One region of the Kutzneria sp. NPDC051319 genome, then DNA from elsewhere that is predicted to be linked to it. Evidence: riboswitches for the same ligand, from Rfam matches in the RefSeq annotation. Region 1 holds a riboswitch; each other region holds the start of a gene.

Region 1 (3,919 bases):
CCGGCGGTTATCAGCTGCTCGACGGCTATCGCACCCGGCTGACCGGACTCACCACCGACGAGGCCGACTCCCTCTTCCTGGCCGGCATGCCCGGTCCCGCCGCCGAGCTTGGGCTCGGCACCGTCGTCGCCACCGCCGAACTCAAGATGCTCGCCGCCCTGCCGCCCGACCTGCGGGCCCGGGCCAGCCGCATCCGTGAACGCTTCCATCTCGACGCCCCCGGCTGGCTGCGGGAGGCCGACGAAGTTCCCTTTCTCGCCGAAATCGCCGATTCCGTCTGGAACGAGCGGATGGTCGAGATCCGCTACCGCCGCTGGCAGACCCCTCGCGAGGTCACCCGCCGTCTCGCCCCGCTTGGCGTCGTGCTCAAGGCCGGCACCTGGTACCTCGTCGCCTTGGCCGGCGCCGACCTGCGGACCTTCCGCGTCTCCAACGTCCTCGCCGTGCAGACCCTCGACGAGCGCTTCGCCCGTCCGGCCGACTTCGACCTCGCCGCCTACTGGCACGACTGGGCCGGCCAGTTCGAGGTCCGCATGCGCGGCCAGCGAGCCCGCGTGCGGCTGTCCCCCGACGGCGTGCGGGCCCTCCCCTATTTCATCGGCCGCCAGGTCGCCGACCTGGTCACTGCCACCTTTTCCGCACCCGATGCCGAAGGCTGGGTCGAGGCCGTGGTCCCGATCGAAACCCTCCGCCATGCCCACGGCGAGTTCCTCCGGTTCGGCGCCGAACTAGAGGTTCTCGACCCCGCCGAGCTCCGCGACAAGGTGACCTCGACCGTCGCCAAACTCGCCGAGTTCTACGCCGCCTCCCGGATGGCGCCGGAGTAGCGGACCAACGGCCCGGTGGTGTTCGTTCGCGGGTCGGTGGTCTACGGGTCGCGGCGGATGCGGCCGGAGTAGTGCTCTTCGAGGGACTTGTTGTGCTCGTCGCCGCCGGGGACGTTGGCCGACAGGTAGACCGGCGGCGTCTTGCCGGCGGCGATCAGGCGGGCGCAGGCGTCGGCCAGCATCATCTGGGCGGCGAAGGCGGAGGTGATCGACGAGATCGCGCACACCTGGCCGCCGCCGGGCATCGGCAGGAGCGTGTCGCCCATCGGGCCGCAGTTGTCGATCACGACGTCGGCCAGCTCGTGCAGGTGCTTGCCGGACGGATGCCGCGACTCGACGGCGGTGGCGTGGGCCAGCGACGTGAAGGCGATCAGGCCGTGACCCCGCTCTTTGACGAGCGTGGCCATTTCGACGATCGAGCCGTTTCCGCCGGAGTTGGACGCGATGACGAACAGGTCGGTCGGGCGCGGCGAGGCGAGTTCGTACACGCGGTGGGCGATCGCCGGTTCGCGCTCGGTGTGCGGGCCGAGGGAGTCGGCGGGGGCGTCGCCGTAGGTGACGATGTCGCGCAGCGCCAGTTTGTTGGTGGGGATCAGGCCGCCGGCCCGACCGGCGATCTCCATCACCAGTCCCTGCGAGTGACCGGTGCCGAACGCCTGGACCACGCCGTCGGCCAGCACGCAGTCGGCCACCAACGCGGCGGCGGCCGCGATGGCCTCACGCTGCGTGGTCACCAACTGGTCGATCAGGTCCTTGGCCGCCGACACGAACTCGTCCTGGCCGATGGACATGCGCCACTCTCCCGTCGTCAGCAACTTGCCACGTCAGCGTTCGTCACGTTAATGGCAAACCGATCACCTGGCACGCCTGCGTCAGAGGTAAAGCAGCGCGTTGACGGCCGCGGTCGCCAGCGCCGCGCCGCCGCGTTCGCCGCGGTTGGTCAACGCCGGCACGCCGAGCTCGCGGACCGCCCGCTTCGCCTCGACTGCGCCGACGAACCCGGCCGGCAACGCGATCACCAATGCCGGCCGGATCTCGCCGGCCCGACAACGCGCGACGAGTTCGGTGACGATCGACACGTCCTGCCCGATGGCCCACACCGCGCCAACCGGAGCTTTTCGTACGAACTCCTCAACTCCGCCGGCCGTCTCGGCGACGACCATCGCCGGTCGGCTGGTGATGCCGACGGCCACCATCCGGACGTCGGCGACCACCGGTGCGCCGTCGGCCAGCGCTTGCCGGCCAGCGGCCAGCGCCTGTTCGTCGACCAGCAGGTCACCGGCCCAGGTGGGGTCGGCGGTGGTGTGCACGAGGCGTTCGACGACCGCCCGCGACAGTGGCCCCATCCCCCCGGTGTCGACGCGCCGGCGGAGAATTTCGTACGACTCCGACTCGATCGGATGAGGCACTCGCGGCACGACTGGGCTTCCCCTCGGCTGGACTGTTTCACACCGTAGTCGGCGGTGTCGGCACACCCACGCGTCAGTTAACCTGCTCCGCGAGCGTGGTTACGGGAAGCCGGTGCGAATCCGGCGCGGTCCCGCCACTGTGACCGGGAAGTCGTCCCGCAGAGCAACAGCCACTGGGCGCGTGCGCCTGGGAAGGCGCGGCGACGGCGGTGATCCGGGAGCCAGGAGACCGGCCACGCGACTGACACGCGTCGCACGGAGGATGTGATGGCTGGCATCGCGCTGCGCCTCGGGCGGTTCCCGCGGTGATCCCACCCGGACTGATCTCATTCGTCGGCGCCGGCCCCGGCGCGGCCGACCTGATGACCTTCCGCGGCGCCGACCGGCTGGCCAGGGCCGACGTCGTGGTGTGGGCGTCGTCGCTGGTGCCGGCCGAGGTGCTGGACCACGCCAATCCGGCGGCCGAGCGGCACGACTCCGCCGGCATGACGCTGGAGGACGTGCTCGAGGTCTACGCGAGCCACCCCGAAGCGGCCATCGTCCGGCTGCATTCCGGCGATCCGACCGTGTACGGGGCGATCGGCGAGCAGATCGACTGGTGTCGGCGGACCGGTCGGCCGTACGAGATCGTGCCGGGCGTCGGCTCTCTCGGCGCCGCCGCGGCGGCCGTTGGTTGTGAACTGACTTCACCGATGGTTTCGCAGTCGATCGTGTTAACACGCCTGGCCGGTGGTCGGACGGCCGCGTCGATGCCCGACGGCGAGACGGTCGCCTCGTTCGCGTCGCACCGCACGACGATGGCCGTCTACCTCTCCGCGCAGCGTCCCGAGCAGTTGCAGGCCGAGCTGCTCGCCGACGGGAACGGCTACTCCGCCGACACGCCGGCGGTCGTCGTCGCGAAGGCGACGTGGCCGGACGAGCGCATCGTCACCACCACCGTCGGCGAACTCGCCGCCGATCTGCGGGCGTCCGGGATCCGGACAGCCGCACTGGTGCTCGTCGGCGAAGCACTCCGCGCCGACCGCGAGGTCCAGCGCACCAGGTTGTACGACCCGGCCTATTCGCATGGCTGTCGGCGGCGGTCGGCCGAAGGCACCACGGAGGGCCGGCCGATTCCGGTGGAGAAGCGGAGGCTGCCATGACCGGCGTGCTCACCATCGTCGGTCTCGGACCCGGCGACGCACGACACCGCACACCGGCCGCGACCGAGGCGATCGCCGACGCCGAGGCCGTCTACGGCTACTCCGCCTATATAGACGCCTGCGACGACATCCTTCGCCCGGACCAGTTCGTCGTCCGCGGGCAGATGACCGAGGAGAAGCTCCGCGCCGAGCAGGCCGTCGAGGCCGCGGCCGGCGGCCGGCGGGTGGTGCTCGTGTCGTCGGGCGACGCCGGTGTGTACGGCATGGCGACGTTGGCGTTGAGCAATGCGTACGAAATCGAGGAATCCGCACGACCTGAGGTCCGCGTGCTGCCCGGCGTCACCGCGGCGCTCGCGGCCTCGGCGCTGGTCGGCGCCCCGCTCGCGCACGACTTCGCCTGCCTGACGCTGTCCGATCTGCTGACTCCTTGGGAGGAAGTGGAGCGCCGGCTACGGGCCGTCGCCGAGGCGGACCTGGCCATCGCGCTCTACAACCCCCGCTCCAAGGGGCGGCCGTGGCAGCTCGACCGCGCCCGCGAAGT
Region 2 (3,919 bases), on a different contig from region 1:
GTCTCCGGGTGCGTTGGTCCCAGCATGCGAGTGTGGAGTCGCACGACAGTGCTGAGCTCCTGCTCGGCCTCGTCCAATCGCCCGAGGTCCTCAAGTGAGGCCGAGGTTGCTGCGGATGGTCAAGGTGTCCGGGTGGTCGGCCCCGGACAGACGGGTGTGCAGATCAAGAATGGTCCGCCACTCGCGTTCGGCTTTGTCCGGACGTCCTTGCGCGCGGAGCGCGAGTGCGAGGTTGTTGCGGCTGATCAGAGTGTCGTGGCATTCGGGGCCGAAGAGCCGCGTGTGGATCTCGAGGACAGCGCGGAGCTCGTGCTCGGCTTCGTCCAACCGACCCAACTCCCGAATCGAATCCGGCGCACGGTCGGGAGATCGCCGCGAGCGGTGACCAGACAGCCGTTCAGGACGGCGAGATCGGTGTCCTCGCGGCGGGTGGTGAGCCGCTGAAGGCGATCGGACAAGGGCTTGGCCAACACTGCCAGCACGATTGCGGCGCCGGCGATGAGGCCGGTCCACCACTTGTCCTTGATCCCGGTGGCCGAAAGACCGGCGGGAACGGTGATCATCGCGGTCAGGGTGAGTAAAGCGAACCAAGTCCAAGCAGCGTCGCAACCGGGAGTCACCCGAACGTATGCGGATCGTCCAGGGGAAGGCCGGTCTCCCGGAGGGTCCAACGGCCGGGAGCGCCGGTGAGCTGGGTGACGGTCGACGGGGAGACGTCTACGCGCCAGAAGGCCGAAGGCGGCGCCCCTAGCGCTGCTAGGACTGCGGCCCGGACCACGGCGGGCGAGGTGACCACGCCAAGGCGGCCGACGTCGCTTGCGCGGTCCAGCCAGGCGGCGACGCGCTTGAGGACGGAGCTGACGGGCTCGCCGCCATGGGGGGCGGCCTCGGGATCGGTCATCCACGCCATCAGGTCGCCTTGGTCGATCTCGGCCAACGACCGGCCGCGCCACGAGCCGTGATCGAGATCGGCCAGGGAGTCGTCGACAGCGGCGTCCCAACCGAGGGCCTCGGCGGTCTGCGCGCAGCGCAGCTCGGGTCCCCGGGCGAGACGGTCCAACCGGGCCGGGCCGGCCACCGCCGACGGCCGTCGCGACAACGGCTCGTCGGCGGGAAAACGGGCCTGCCGCACCGCCTCGGTGGCGGCGTGGCAGACCAGGAAGATCCGGTTCAGGACGCCGCCACCCGCTCGGCCCTGGGCGCCAACAACCGCTCGGCCAGCGGCGCGAACAGCAGGCCGATGGCGGCCCACATGATCGCCTGCGCGGCGACCGAGTAGAAGCGGAAGTCCCACAGCACGTCGGCCGGGAAGCCCGGATAGACGATCTGGCCGGCCGGATTGCGCAGCGGCAGCGGAGTCTCGGTCGCCTGCGGGCCGTAGTCACGGACGTTGGCCGCGAGCTCGCCCAGCGACGGCAACAGCGCCATCGCCACGCCTGTCACCACTACGAAAGCTAGCGCCGCTAGCAGCGTGGCGTTCCAGTTGCCGAAGCGCTTGGCCAACCGCTTGCCCAGCACCGCGGCGCCGACCAGGAACGCCACCGAGCAGACCATCATCACCACGTACAGCGCGCCGCGGACGCCGATGGTCGCCCCGTGGCCTATCGACGGCGGGTTGGCCGGGTACTTCACGAACGGCACCAGGTAGATGCCGAGGAAGCCGCCGCCGGCCACCAGCACCGACAGCGTGCGGGGCCGCAGGTTGCCGACCCGGCCGAGGCAGACCGCGTACGCCACGGCGAACAGCGCGCCCATGGCCACGCCGAACAGCACGATGCCGACGCCGATGCCGACATTGGCCTGGATCGCCCGGGTGAAGATCTCCGGACCCTCGTCGCCCGCGGGCAGGCCGGCCGCCTTGTTCAGCAGCTCCTGGGCCTCGTCGCGGCCGCTCTCGTAGTCGATCGCGGCCTGGATCTGCGGCTCGGCGAAGATCCGGGCGAAGACGAACGCCAGCAGCCCGGCCAGGGCGCCGACCAGCACGCCCCGCAGGATGATTCGCTTTTCCATGTTCGGTTGTCCTGCCCGAGAGTTGGTCAGTGGCAGGGGAAACCGAGGAAGTGACGCGCGTCGTGCACGAACTCGTGGATGTACATGTTGTCGCCGAAGACCGAGGTGGCGCCCTGGTCGATGCCGATGAAGTAGTACATCGCCAGCGCCAGCAGGACGGTGCCGCCCAGCCACAGCATCGCCTTGGGCAGCGGCAGGACAACCGGCGTCGGAACGGCGGTGGTCACGGGAATGGTGCTCACGGAGCCTCCTTCGGGGATCGTGCGTCCCGTTCGTTGGGCAGGTGATGGCGTGGTGTCTGGCTCGCCCGGATCCGAGAACCCGGGCTCACAGTGGCGCGACCGCGCCGGATTTCCACCGGCTTACGCACTCCATCACTCAGCGTGGCACACTACGGACCCCGATCAACGCACGTCAATCCGCCGAGCAGGGCGTATGAGCTCAGCGTGAGGCAGCCGACACGACGTTGCGCAACAGCAGCGCGGTCGTCACCGGGCCGACACCTCCCGGCACCGGCGTGATCGCCTCCGCGATCGGCTCCACCGCGTCGGTGTCCACGTCGCCGACGAGGCCGCCGTCCGTGGTCGGATTGGTGCCGACGTCGATCACCACCGCGCCGGGGCGGATGTGCGCGGCGCCGAGCACGTGCGCGCTGCCGACGCAGGCCACCACGATGTCGGCCCGGCTCGTCTGCACCGCCAGGTCCTTGGTGCGGGAGTGGCACACCGTCACGGTCGCGTTCTCCGCGAGCAGCAGCAGCGCCGCCGGCTTGCCGACCACGGTGCTGCGGCCCACCACCACGACGTCCGCGCCGGCCATCGTCGTGCCGTGCGCGCGCAGCAGCTCCACCACGGCCTGCGCCGTCGCCGGCGCGAACGCCGGCAGGCCCGCCGCCAGCCGCCCGAGGCTGGTGGGGTTGGCGCCGTCCACGTCCTTGGCCGGGTCGATGTGCAGGGCGATCTCGTCCCGCGTGAGGCCCGGCGGCAACGGCGTCTGGCAGATCACGCCGTGCACCGTCGGGTCCGCCGACAGCTCGTCCAGGCACGGGCCCAGCAGCTCACGCTCGTCCACCACGCGCACCGCCACGCCGACCTTGTCCGCCGTGCGCACGATCGAGCGGACGTACCAGGCCGTGGCCTCGTCGTCGGTGGGGACGACGATCGCCAGCGTCGGGGTGATGCCGCCGTCGCGCAGCCGGGCCGCGTCCGCGGTGACCTGCGTGCGGATGGCAGCGGCCACCGCGCGGCCGTCGATGAGGGTCATGCCAGCTCCTCGATGAACTTCTCGGCCGCGGCGACCTCTTCGCCGATACGGGCCAGTTCCGTTTCCAGTCGGGCTCGGGTGGCTACGTCGGTCATCGACGCCCGGTTCACCGCCACGTTCACCGCCGCCGCCTGCATGGCCGCCCGCGCCGACACCGCGGCCACCGCCACGTCGGACAGCACGTTGACGTTGGCGCCCGGTCGGATCCGCCGGGCCAGCTCCAGGATCTCGGCCGCCAGCGCCGCCGTCCGCAGCGGCACGTCCGCCGCCCGCACCAGCGACTCCTGGATCGCCGCGCTCCGGGCCGCCTTCTCGTCGTCGGTGGCCTTCGGCAGCCGGTACGCGTCCGTCACCCCCGTGAAGGCCTCGGCGTCCGCGTCGGCCAGTTCCACCGCCGTATGCCGGTGTTCGGTCGCCCGTGCCAGCGCTTCCCGCATCGTCGGCTCGTGTTCCGCGTACTTCGGCCGGCCCACGGTCAGCTCGCACACCATCGACACCAATGCCGCCGCCATGGCCGCGTGCATCGCCGCCACCGCCCCGCCGCCCGGCGCCGGCGCACCGGACGCCAGGTCGTCGAGCCAGGACCCGATCTTCTGCTCCCGCATGGGATCAAGCCTAGAACCGCCGCGCGTCCCCGAAAGCGGCA
Region 3 (3,919 bases), on a different contig from region 1:
GTCCAGGGCGTCGCCGGCCACGTGCGCGCCCAGGTTGACCGAGCCCAGGTTGCACACGGCGGTCTCGGCGTCGCTGGTGATCTCCAGGATCTCCGTGCAGAGATTGGAGAGGTGCACCACGTTGCCGGCCTCGGCGGTCTGGTTGCAGGTGCGGTTGGCGGTGTCCTTGAAGGTCATCCAGCCGTTGCCGGTCTGGGCCAGCGTACGCATCATCTTCGCGTACAGGTCGCGGGCCTTGACCTTGCGCACGGCCCGGCCGGCCTCCTCGGCCGCCCGGTAGGCGCGGTCGAAGTCCTCGCCCCACAGGTCCGGCAGCTCCGGCGTCTCGTCCGGGTCGAACAGCGACCACTCGGCGTCGGCCTCGACCCGGCGCATGAACTCGTCCGGGATCCAGTTGGCGATGTTCAGGTTGTGCGTGCGGCGCGCGTCCTCACCCGTGTTGTCGCGCAGCTCAAGGAACTCCTCGATGTCCGGGTGCCACGTCTCCAGGTAGACGCAGGCCGCGCCCTTGCGCCGGCCGCCCTGGTTGACCGCCGCCACCGAGGCGTCCAGCGTGCGCAGCCACGGCACGATGCCGTTGGAGTGGCCGTTGGTGCCGCGGATCAGGGCGCCGCGGGAGCGGACCCGGGACCACTGCACGCCGATGCCGCCGGCGAACTTGGACAGCTGCGCCACCTGCGCGTATCGCTCGTAGATCGACTCGAGCTCGTCGCGGGGCGAGTCCAGCAGGTAGCACGAGGACATCTGGGTGTGCCGGGTGCCCGAGTTGAACAGCGTCGGCGAGCTCGGCAGGTACGCCAGCGAGGACATCAGGCGGTAGAAGCGGATCGCCTCGGCCGCGGTGTGCGACAGGCCACAGGCCACGCGCAGCAGCCAGTACTGCGGGCGCTCCAGCACCGCCCGGGAATTGGGGTGGCGCAACAGGTAGCGGTCGTACACGGTGCGCAGGCCGAAGTACTCGAAGCGGCGGTCGTTGTCGGCGTCGATCGCGTCGTCCAGCTTGCGGGCGTGCGTGGCCACGAACTTGGCCGTCTCGTCGCCGATCAGGCCCTCGCGGTGGCCCAGCGCGATGCTCTGACTGAACGAGTGGATGCCCTGGCCGCGGACCTCCTTGTCGATGTACGCGGCGAGCAGCTGCGCGGCCAGCCGGGAGTACTCCGGCTCCTCCGAGACCAGTTCCGCGGCCGTCTGGATGGACAGCCGGTCCAGCTCCTCGGTGGTCGCGCCGTCGTACAGGCCGTTGATCGTCTTGGTCGCGACCCGCAGCGGGTCCACCTCGGACAGGCCGACCGCGTTGCGGCCCACCGCTTTCACGATCTTGTTCACGTCGACGGTCTCGAACGCGCCGCTGCGTTTGCGCACCCGCATCGTCGGGTGGGGGTCGGCATCGACCCGCACGACTGTCTTCACGGCTGGCTTCACGGCCTTGCTCCTCGCACGCTGTGGGCCCTGGGCGCGAGGACACAGGCGGCACGCGGCCGCGAGGAGTCCCCACGCCCTCCCTCGGGGCCTGGACACGAGCCCGTCCACGGTGCGGAACGGGCGAGCGGGCAGGTCTTCGGACTCACGGGCATGCCTGGTCGGCACCTACTGGCCGTCGCTTCCCGGACACCTGCGTCCAGTGCTTCGTGACGGCGGTCGTTCCCGTTCACCGCTGCGGGGCAGTCCCGGATTCGCACCGGGTTCCCTCTTACGACGACCGCCCTGGCGGGACGGCCGAACCAGCTCGGTGAGCACAATACATGGACGACGATCAGTCGCAAGAACCCACATGTTGTGTCGGCGTGTCAGGTAGGCCGAACCCGGTCCACGTCTCAGCCCGGCCGGCGCGGGCTCCCGGAGGTCGTGTGGCCGCGGTCACCGAGGTTCTTATTGCACCGTTCGTTCTCAACAGACTATCGTCGTCGACATGGACTTCACCAAGACTGTTGCCGTAGTGACCGGTGCGAACCGCGGCCTGGGCCGCAAGTTCGCCGAAGAGCTCGTCGCCCGTGGCGCGAAGGTGTACGCCACCGCGCGCCGCCCCGAGACCATCGACATCGAGGGCGTCACCCCGCTGCGCCTCGACGTCACCGACCACACCAGCATCGAGGCCGCCGCCAAGGTCGCCGCCGACGCCACCCTCCTGATCAACAACGCCGGCATCGGGAGCGCGCCCGGACTGCTGGAGCCCGACCTCGACACCGTCCGCGAGCAGCTTGAGGTGCACTTCGTCGGCCCGCTGGCGGCGATCCGCGCGTTCGCGCCGGCCATCGAGGCCAACGGCGGCGGCGCGATCCTCAACGTCGCCTCGGTGCTGTCGTTCGCCCACCCGGCGTGGTCCGGCGCGTACTCGGTGGCCAAGGCGGCCGAGTGGGCGATGACCGACGTCGTCCGCGAGGAGCTGGCGCCCAAGGGCATCACCGTGACCGGCCTGCACGTCGGCTTCATGGACACCGACATGGCCGCGCACGTGACCGAGGGCAAGTCGGACCCGGCCGAGGTCGCGTCGACCACCCTGGACGCCGTGGCCAAGGGCACGCCCGAGGTGCTGTTCGACGAGTTCACCCGCAACGTCAAGGCCGGCCTGAGCGCGGCCGTCTAGCCCGTGTGAGAGGTTTGTCCCCATGGTTCGGCACAAGGAATTCGATCCGGACACGGCCGTCGCCGACGCGATGGACCTGTTCTGGCGGCGCGGCTACGAGGCGACCTCGGTGCAGGATCTGGTCGAGCACACCGGGGTCGGCCGGCGCAGCATGTACGACACCTTCGGGGACAAGCACTCGCTCTACCTTCGCGCGCTCGACCGCTACCTCACGCTGGCAGAGGACGGGTTCCGCGAGAAGGCCGCGGCCGACGGCCTCTCGGCGATCCGCTCCCTGTTCTCACTCCTGCTCGAATCGCCGGCCGACGACTTCCGCGGCTGCCTGTTCGTGAACAGCTCCACCGAATTGGGGCCTTCGGACGACGCCGTCGCCGAGCGACTCGCGCAGCACTCGGCGGTGGCGCGCGAGACGCTGGCGGGGATGATCCGCCAGGGTCAGCGGGACGGTTCCGTCACCGACCGTATCGATGTCGAAACCGCCACCGCCGTGACCTTCAACGCCTGGGTCGGAGTCCGGGTGCAGGTCCGGGCACGCACCCCCCGCGACCAGATCATCCACGATGTGGAAAAACTGTTGGCCCTGCTCAACGGTTCACGGACCTGAACAATTCACCTGCCCGAAAGGTATTGACGGGGCAAGCGTGGGTATCCCAAACTGATGGCCCCTGCTCTTCTCGAAGTCGGTATGGCACCGCCGCCAAACCGGAGGAGATTAAAACCCATGCACACAATCCCTGCCAGCGTTTCTCGCTGTGACGGGGCGGCTCGACAACCCCGGGATCCTGCCTGATCCCTCGGTTCCCTGACGCCGCCACACGTCCCTGCGAGGAGTAAAAATTGAACAAGAAGCTCACGGCGAGCGCCCTGACCCTCGCCGCGGCCGGCACGCTGTTCGCCGGCCAATCCGCCATGGCCGCTCCCGCCCTGAACACCGGGGTCGCGCCGGGTGGAAACTTCAATTTGTCGGTGTGGTCCCTCCAGGAGCCGGTCGGCTCCCCCGGTTCGCCGACGACGATCAGCCCCAGCCGGCTGAAAGGCGCGAGCGGCTACACCGACAAGTACTTCTACACGGACAAGACCGACGGTTCCATGACGTTCTGGGACCCGGAGAACGGCGTGCACACGCCCAACTCCAACTTCTCCCGTTCTGAGCTGCGGGAAATGAATTCGAGCGGGTCCGCGGCCAGCTGGGGCCTGCCCGGCACACACAAGCTCAGCGCCACGGTCAAGGTGACCAAGGTGCCTTCCAGCGTCTGCGTCGGGCAGATTCACGCCAGCGAGGGCAGCGGCACCACCAAACCGCTGATCGAGCTCTACTACCACAGCAACGGCGAC
Region 4 (3,919 bases), on a different contig from region 1:
AGCGACCGCGGTGCCCGCTCCGGCGAGCAGCACGGTCGGCACCAGGAACAGCCCCAGGTCGGGCACACCACCGCCGGCGGCGCTGTGCACCGTGACGGTCAAGGCAGCCGACGTGCCGGTCAGCAGGCAGCCCCGGAGCACGCGCAGTGCTCGATCGGCAGCGTGCGGGGCTGCGGGCACCGGCGCAGCCTAGCCGTCCCTGCTCAGCTGCCCGACTCGATCCGGCGATGGACCCGACATGCTATAGCCAGTAGGTTGCAACTAGGATCAATGTGCAACAAGATCCGAGGGAGCTTGGGAGGCCACGATGGGCCAGTACGCACTGCCGGACCTGCCGTACGACTACGGCGCGCTGGCACCGGCGATCACCGGCGAGATCCTGGAGCTGCACCACAGCAAGCACCACGCCGCCTACGTCAAGGGCGCCAACGACACCCTGGAGCGCATCGCCGAGGCCCGCGACAAGCGCGAGTTCGGCGGCCTGGTCGGCCTGGAGAAGACCTACGCGTTCAACCTGTCCGGCCACGTGCTGCACACCGTGTTCTGGGAGAACCTCTCCCCCGACGGCGGCGACAAGCCCGACGGCGAGCTGGCCGCGGCGATCGACGAGCACTTCGGCTCGTTCGACGCCTTCGCCGCCCAGCTGTCCTCGGCCACGACCCTCGTGCAGGGCTCCGGCTGGGGCGTGCTGGCCTGGGAGCCGCTGGGTGAGCGTCTGGTCGTCGAGCAGGTCTACGACCACCACGGCAACGTCGGCATGAACACCCGCCCGCTGCTGGTGTTCGACGCCTGGGAACACGCCTACTACCTGCAGTACCGCAACGTGCGCCCGGACTACGTGCAGAAGCTGTGGTCGCTGGTCAACTGGTCGGACGTGACGCGGCGGTTCGACATCGCCCGCGCCGGCGGCAGCACGCTGCCGACGACCTGAACCGACAGCCCCACCACGGCACACAGACTCGGCAGTGGATGCTCCGACAAAGCCCCTCTGCCGTGAGAGCGGCCCCGGCCAAGCCGGGGCCGCTCGCCCTTGGGGGCTGGCAGCCGTCCCTCTGACGGTCAGTCCCGCACCCGCCAGCGCCGTTCCACGCCGGCCAGACGCCAGTAGGCGATCGCCACCGCCCAGACCACCACGAACAGCCCGACGATGAGGAAGCCGACGTTGTTCAGGTCGAGATCGGCGATCCAGCCGCTGAACGGGTCGGTCAGGCCCAGCTTGTCCTGCAGCAGGCCGACCAGTTCGATGCTGCCGATCAGCAGAGCCACGGCCACGGACAGGCCGGTGATCACGATGTTGTAGTAGACCTTCCGAACCGGGTTGGCGAACGCCCACTGGTAGGCGAAGTTCATGAACGTGCCGTCCACCGTGTCCAAAAGGGACATGCCCGCCGCGAACAGCAGCGGCAGCACCACGATCGCGTACCACGGCAGACCGCTGGCCGCGCCGGTGCCGGCCAGCACCAGCAGCGTCACCTCGGTCGCGGTGTCGAACCCGATGCCGAACAGCAGGCCCACCGGGTACATCTGGCCGGGACGGCTGATCGACCGGGTCATGCCGCCCAGGAAGCGGTTGAAGAAGCCGCGCTCGTTCAGCCTGGCCTCCAACTCGTCCTCGTCGAACGCACCGGCACGCATCGACCGCCACACCCGGACGATGCCGACCAGCGCGAGCAGGTTGAGGATGCCGATCAGGTAGAGGAACAGCCCCGACACGCTGGTGCCGATCAGGCCCAGGGTCTGGTGGGCGCCGGAGTCCTCAGTGGTCAGCGCTCCCACCACCTGTGCGCCGGCGGCGATCAGCACCGCCAACACCAGCACCACCGTCGAGTGGCCCAGCGCGAACCAGAACCCGACCGACACCGGACGTTTGCCGTCGGACATCAGCTTCCGGGTGGTGTTGTCGATGGCGGCGATGTGGTCGCCGTCGAACGCGTGCCGCAGGCCCAGGGTGTACGCGGTGACGCCGAGGCCGACACCGAAAACCTGGGTCCCCATCGAGTAGTGGCCGGGAACCACGGCCAGCAACAGCATTCCCCAGGCGACCAGATGGAGCACCGCGATCACGCCGAGCACGCCGGCGATGCGCAGCCAGTCGTGTCTGTGCCCCAGCACAGCGTTGCGGAACGGGACAGGTGACGCCGGTTCGGTCACGCCAGACTCCTCGCGAGCGTGCGGAAGGGTCCCCACACCACCAGGCAGACCACGGCCGTGACCGTCCGTGGCCCGCCCGAGAGGCCCAGGAACCCGCGCGTGCCGGGTGGCACGCGCGCCGGCGGCAGGTCTTCGGACTCGTGGGCACCCGATCGCTCGGTCCTACTGGCCGTCGCTTCCCAGGCGCCGTGCGCGCCCAGTGCTCGATGACGGCGGTCGTTCCCACTCACCGCTGCGGGGCAGTCCCGGATTCACACCGGGTTCCCTCTTGCCTCGACCGTCCCACATCGGGGCGGCCGAACCGTCGACGGACACACCGTAGTTCACGACGGCAGTCGCGCGGCGGAAAAGGATTCAGCGGCTGACGTTGAACCATTCACACCGCCGGCGCGAATTCCCGTACGGGACGTTCGCCGCCCCTGTCGACGTACGCCTACCCCCTACGGGTATAAAGGGCTTGGCCCGCGGTTCCCTCGGCCACCAGCAGCCGGCCGCGCCGCGGGGCGCCGATCCCCAGGAGGACGACGATGCACGGCTACGCCCACAGCAAAGAGGCGCACCTGCGTCGCCTGCGCCGGATCGAGGGACAGGTCCGCGGGCTTCAGCGCATGATCGACGAGGACAAGTACTGCATCGACATCCTGACGCAGATCTCCGCCGCGACCAGGGCGTTGCAGGCGGTGTCCCTGTCGCTGCTCGACGAGCACCTCCGACACTGCGTCACCGACGCCATCGCCGAAGGCGGTACGAGCGCCGACGAGAAGATCAAGGAGGCGGGCGACGCGATCGCCCGCCTGGTCCGGTCCTGACAACACTTTTCGAGGAGAGAACGACTGATCGCCGAGAACACCTACACCGTCCAGGGCATGACCTGCGGGCACTGCGTCAGCTCGGTGACCGAGGAGGTCAGCGAGGTGACGGGCGTGCAGCAGGTGGACGTCGACCTGGCCACCGGCCGGCTCACCGTGACCAGCGACGGCGACGTGCCGGCGGCCGACATCCGCGCCGCCGTCGAAGAGGCCGGCTACCAGCTGGTCGGCTGACGCACTTCTCGAAGGAGTTGCGATGACCTCCGCGACGCGCCCGGCCACCATCGCGCCCGAGTACCTGGTGGCGGTCGTCGAGTCCGCCGGCTACACCGCCGCGCTGCCCGCGCCCGTGGACACCGCGCCCGAGCCGACCGATCCGACGCGTGCGCTCAGGTAGCGGCTGATCGTGCCGGCCGCGCTGACCGCGCCGGTGATCCTGCTGGCACGCTGATCTCGGTCGGCGTGAGCGCGGCGTACTGGCGGCGGGCGGGCGTGAATCAGCGGTGGGCGGAGCCACGGTGACCACGGCGCGCGCGAACCGCCACCAACTCGCCGACCCGACCGAAAACGGCTCCCACGCGCCATGGTCCACACCGGTGAGCCAGACCACTGCTGATCATGGTCTCTGAAACTTACACCGACGGGGCCGGCCGGGCGAACTGCGAGGTCCAAGCGTCCGACCAGCGCAGACACGGGGACGACCCTCGACGCTGCGGTCGCACGAAGGTGCACGCCCGCGTCCGGCGTCCCTACGATCGCGCCCACCGATCGTCCAGCCGACCCGAGGAGGGCCGTCAAGGGTGACGAGACGACATGGAACCCGAGCAATCCTCGCAGTCCTGGCGACACTGGGCGCGATGCTGCTGACGGTAGCACCCGCGCAGGCGCACGGCGCGCTGCTGGTCGCCGGCAGCCGAACCTTCCTCTGCTACCGGGACGGAATCACCTCGACCGGCCAA

What was found. Region 1 has a riboswitch for cobalamin ahead of cobM (precorrin-4 C(11)-methyltransferase). Riboswitches for the same ligand answer to the same signal wherever they lie in the genome.
Region 2: linked by a shared signal. The riboswitch ahead of AB0M73_RS17860 (CbtB-domain containing protein) and the one ahead of cobM (precorrin-4 C(11)-methyltransferase) in region 1 are both predicted to bind cobalamin.
Region 3: linked by a shared signal. The riboswitch ahead of AB0M73_RS19255 (ribonucleoside-diphosphate reductase subunit alpha) and the one ahead of cobM (precorrin-4 C(11)-methyltransferase) in region 1 are both predicted to bind cobalamin.
Region 4: linked by a shared signal. The riboswitch ahead of AB0M73_RS35855 (HoxN/HupN/NixA family nickel/cobalt transporter) and the one ahead of cobM (precorrin-4 C(11)-methyltransferase) in region 1 are both predicted to bind cobalamin.

Annotation. Positions count from the first base shown of each region.
Region 1 is NZ_JBFBAM010000012.1:175,213-179,131, reverse strand. Features, by position in the region: gene AB0M73_RS15405 (YafY family protein) at 1-827, shown strand, start outside; gene AB0M73_RS15400 (SIS domain-containing protein) at 869-1,618, opposite strand; gene AB0M73_RS15395 (precorrin-8X methylmutase) at 1,700-2,236, opposite strand; cobalamin riboswitch at 2,316-2,489, shown strand; gene cobM (precorrin-4 C(11)-methyltransferase) at 2,542-3,378, shown strand; gene cobJ (precorrin-3B C(17)-methyltransferase) at 3,375-3,919, shown strand, end outside.
Region 2 is NZ_JBFBAM010000015.1:90,373-94,291, forward strand. Features, by position in the region: gene AB0M73_RS17845 (tetratricopeptide repeat protein) at 91-516, opposite strand; gene AB0M73_RS17850 (histidine phosphatase family protein) at 617-1,252, opposite strand; gene AB0M73_RS17855 (CbtA family protein) at 1,171-2,010, opposite strand; gene AB0M73_RS17860 (CbtB-domain containing protein) at 2,037-2,252, opposite strand; cobalamin riboswitch at 2,285-2,417, opposite strand; gene AB0M73_RS17865 (bifunctional 5,10-methylenetetrahydrofolate dehydrogenase/5,10-methenyltetrahydrofolate cyclohydrolase) at 2,452-3,273, opposite strand; gene AB0M73_RS17870 (cyclodeaminase/cyclohydrolase family protein) at 3,270-3,878, opposite strand.
Region 3 is NZ_JBFBAM010000016.1:184,051-187,969, reverse strand. Features, by position in the region: gene AB0M73_RS19255 (ribonucleoside-diphosphate reductase subunit alpha) at 1-1,422, opposite strand, end outside; cobalamin riboswitch at 1,532-1,741, opposite strand; gene AB0M73_RS19250 (SDR family oxidoreductase) at 1,910-2,584, shown strand; gene AB0M73_RS19245 (TetR/AcrR family transcriptional regulator) at 2,607-3,188, shown strand; gene AB0M73_RS19240 (polysaccharide lyase family 7 protein) at 3,422-3,919, shown strand, end outside.
Region 4 is NZ_JBFBAM010000054.1:27,822-31,740, forward strand. Features, by position in the region: gene AB0M73_RS35845 (hypothetical protein) at 1-180, opposite strand, end outside; gene AB0M73_RS35850 (superoxide dismutase) at 308-931, shown strand; gene AB0M73_RS35855 (HoxN/HupN/NixA family nickel/cobalt transporter) at 1,060-2,031, opposite strand; cobalamin riboswitch at 2,257-2,472, opposite strand; gene AB0M73_RS35860 (metal-sensitive transcriptional regulator) at 2,679-2,960, shown strand; gene AB0M73_RS35865 (heavy metal-associated domain-containing protein) at 2,988-3,194, shown strand; gene AB0M73_RS35870 (hypothetical protein) at 3,217-3,357, shown strand; gene AB0M73_RS35875 (lytic polysaccharide monooxygenase) at 3,818-3,919, shown strand, end outside.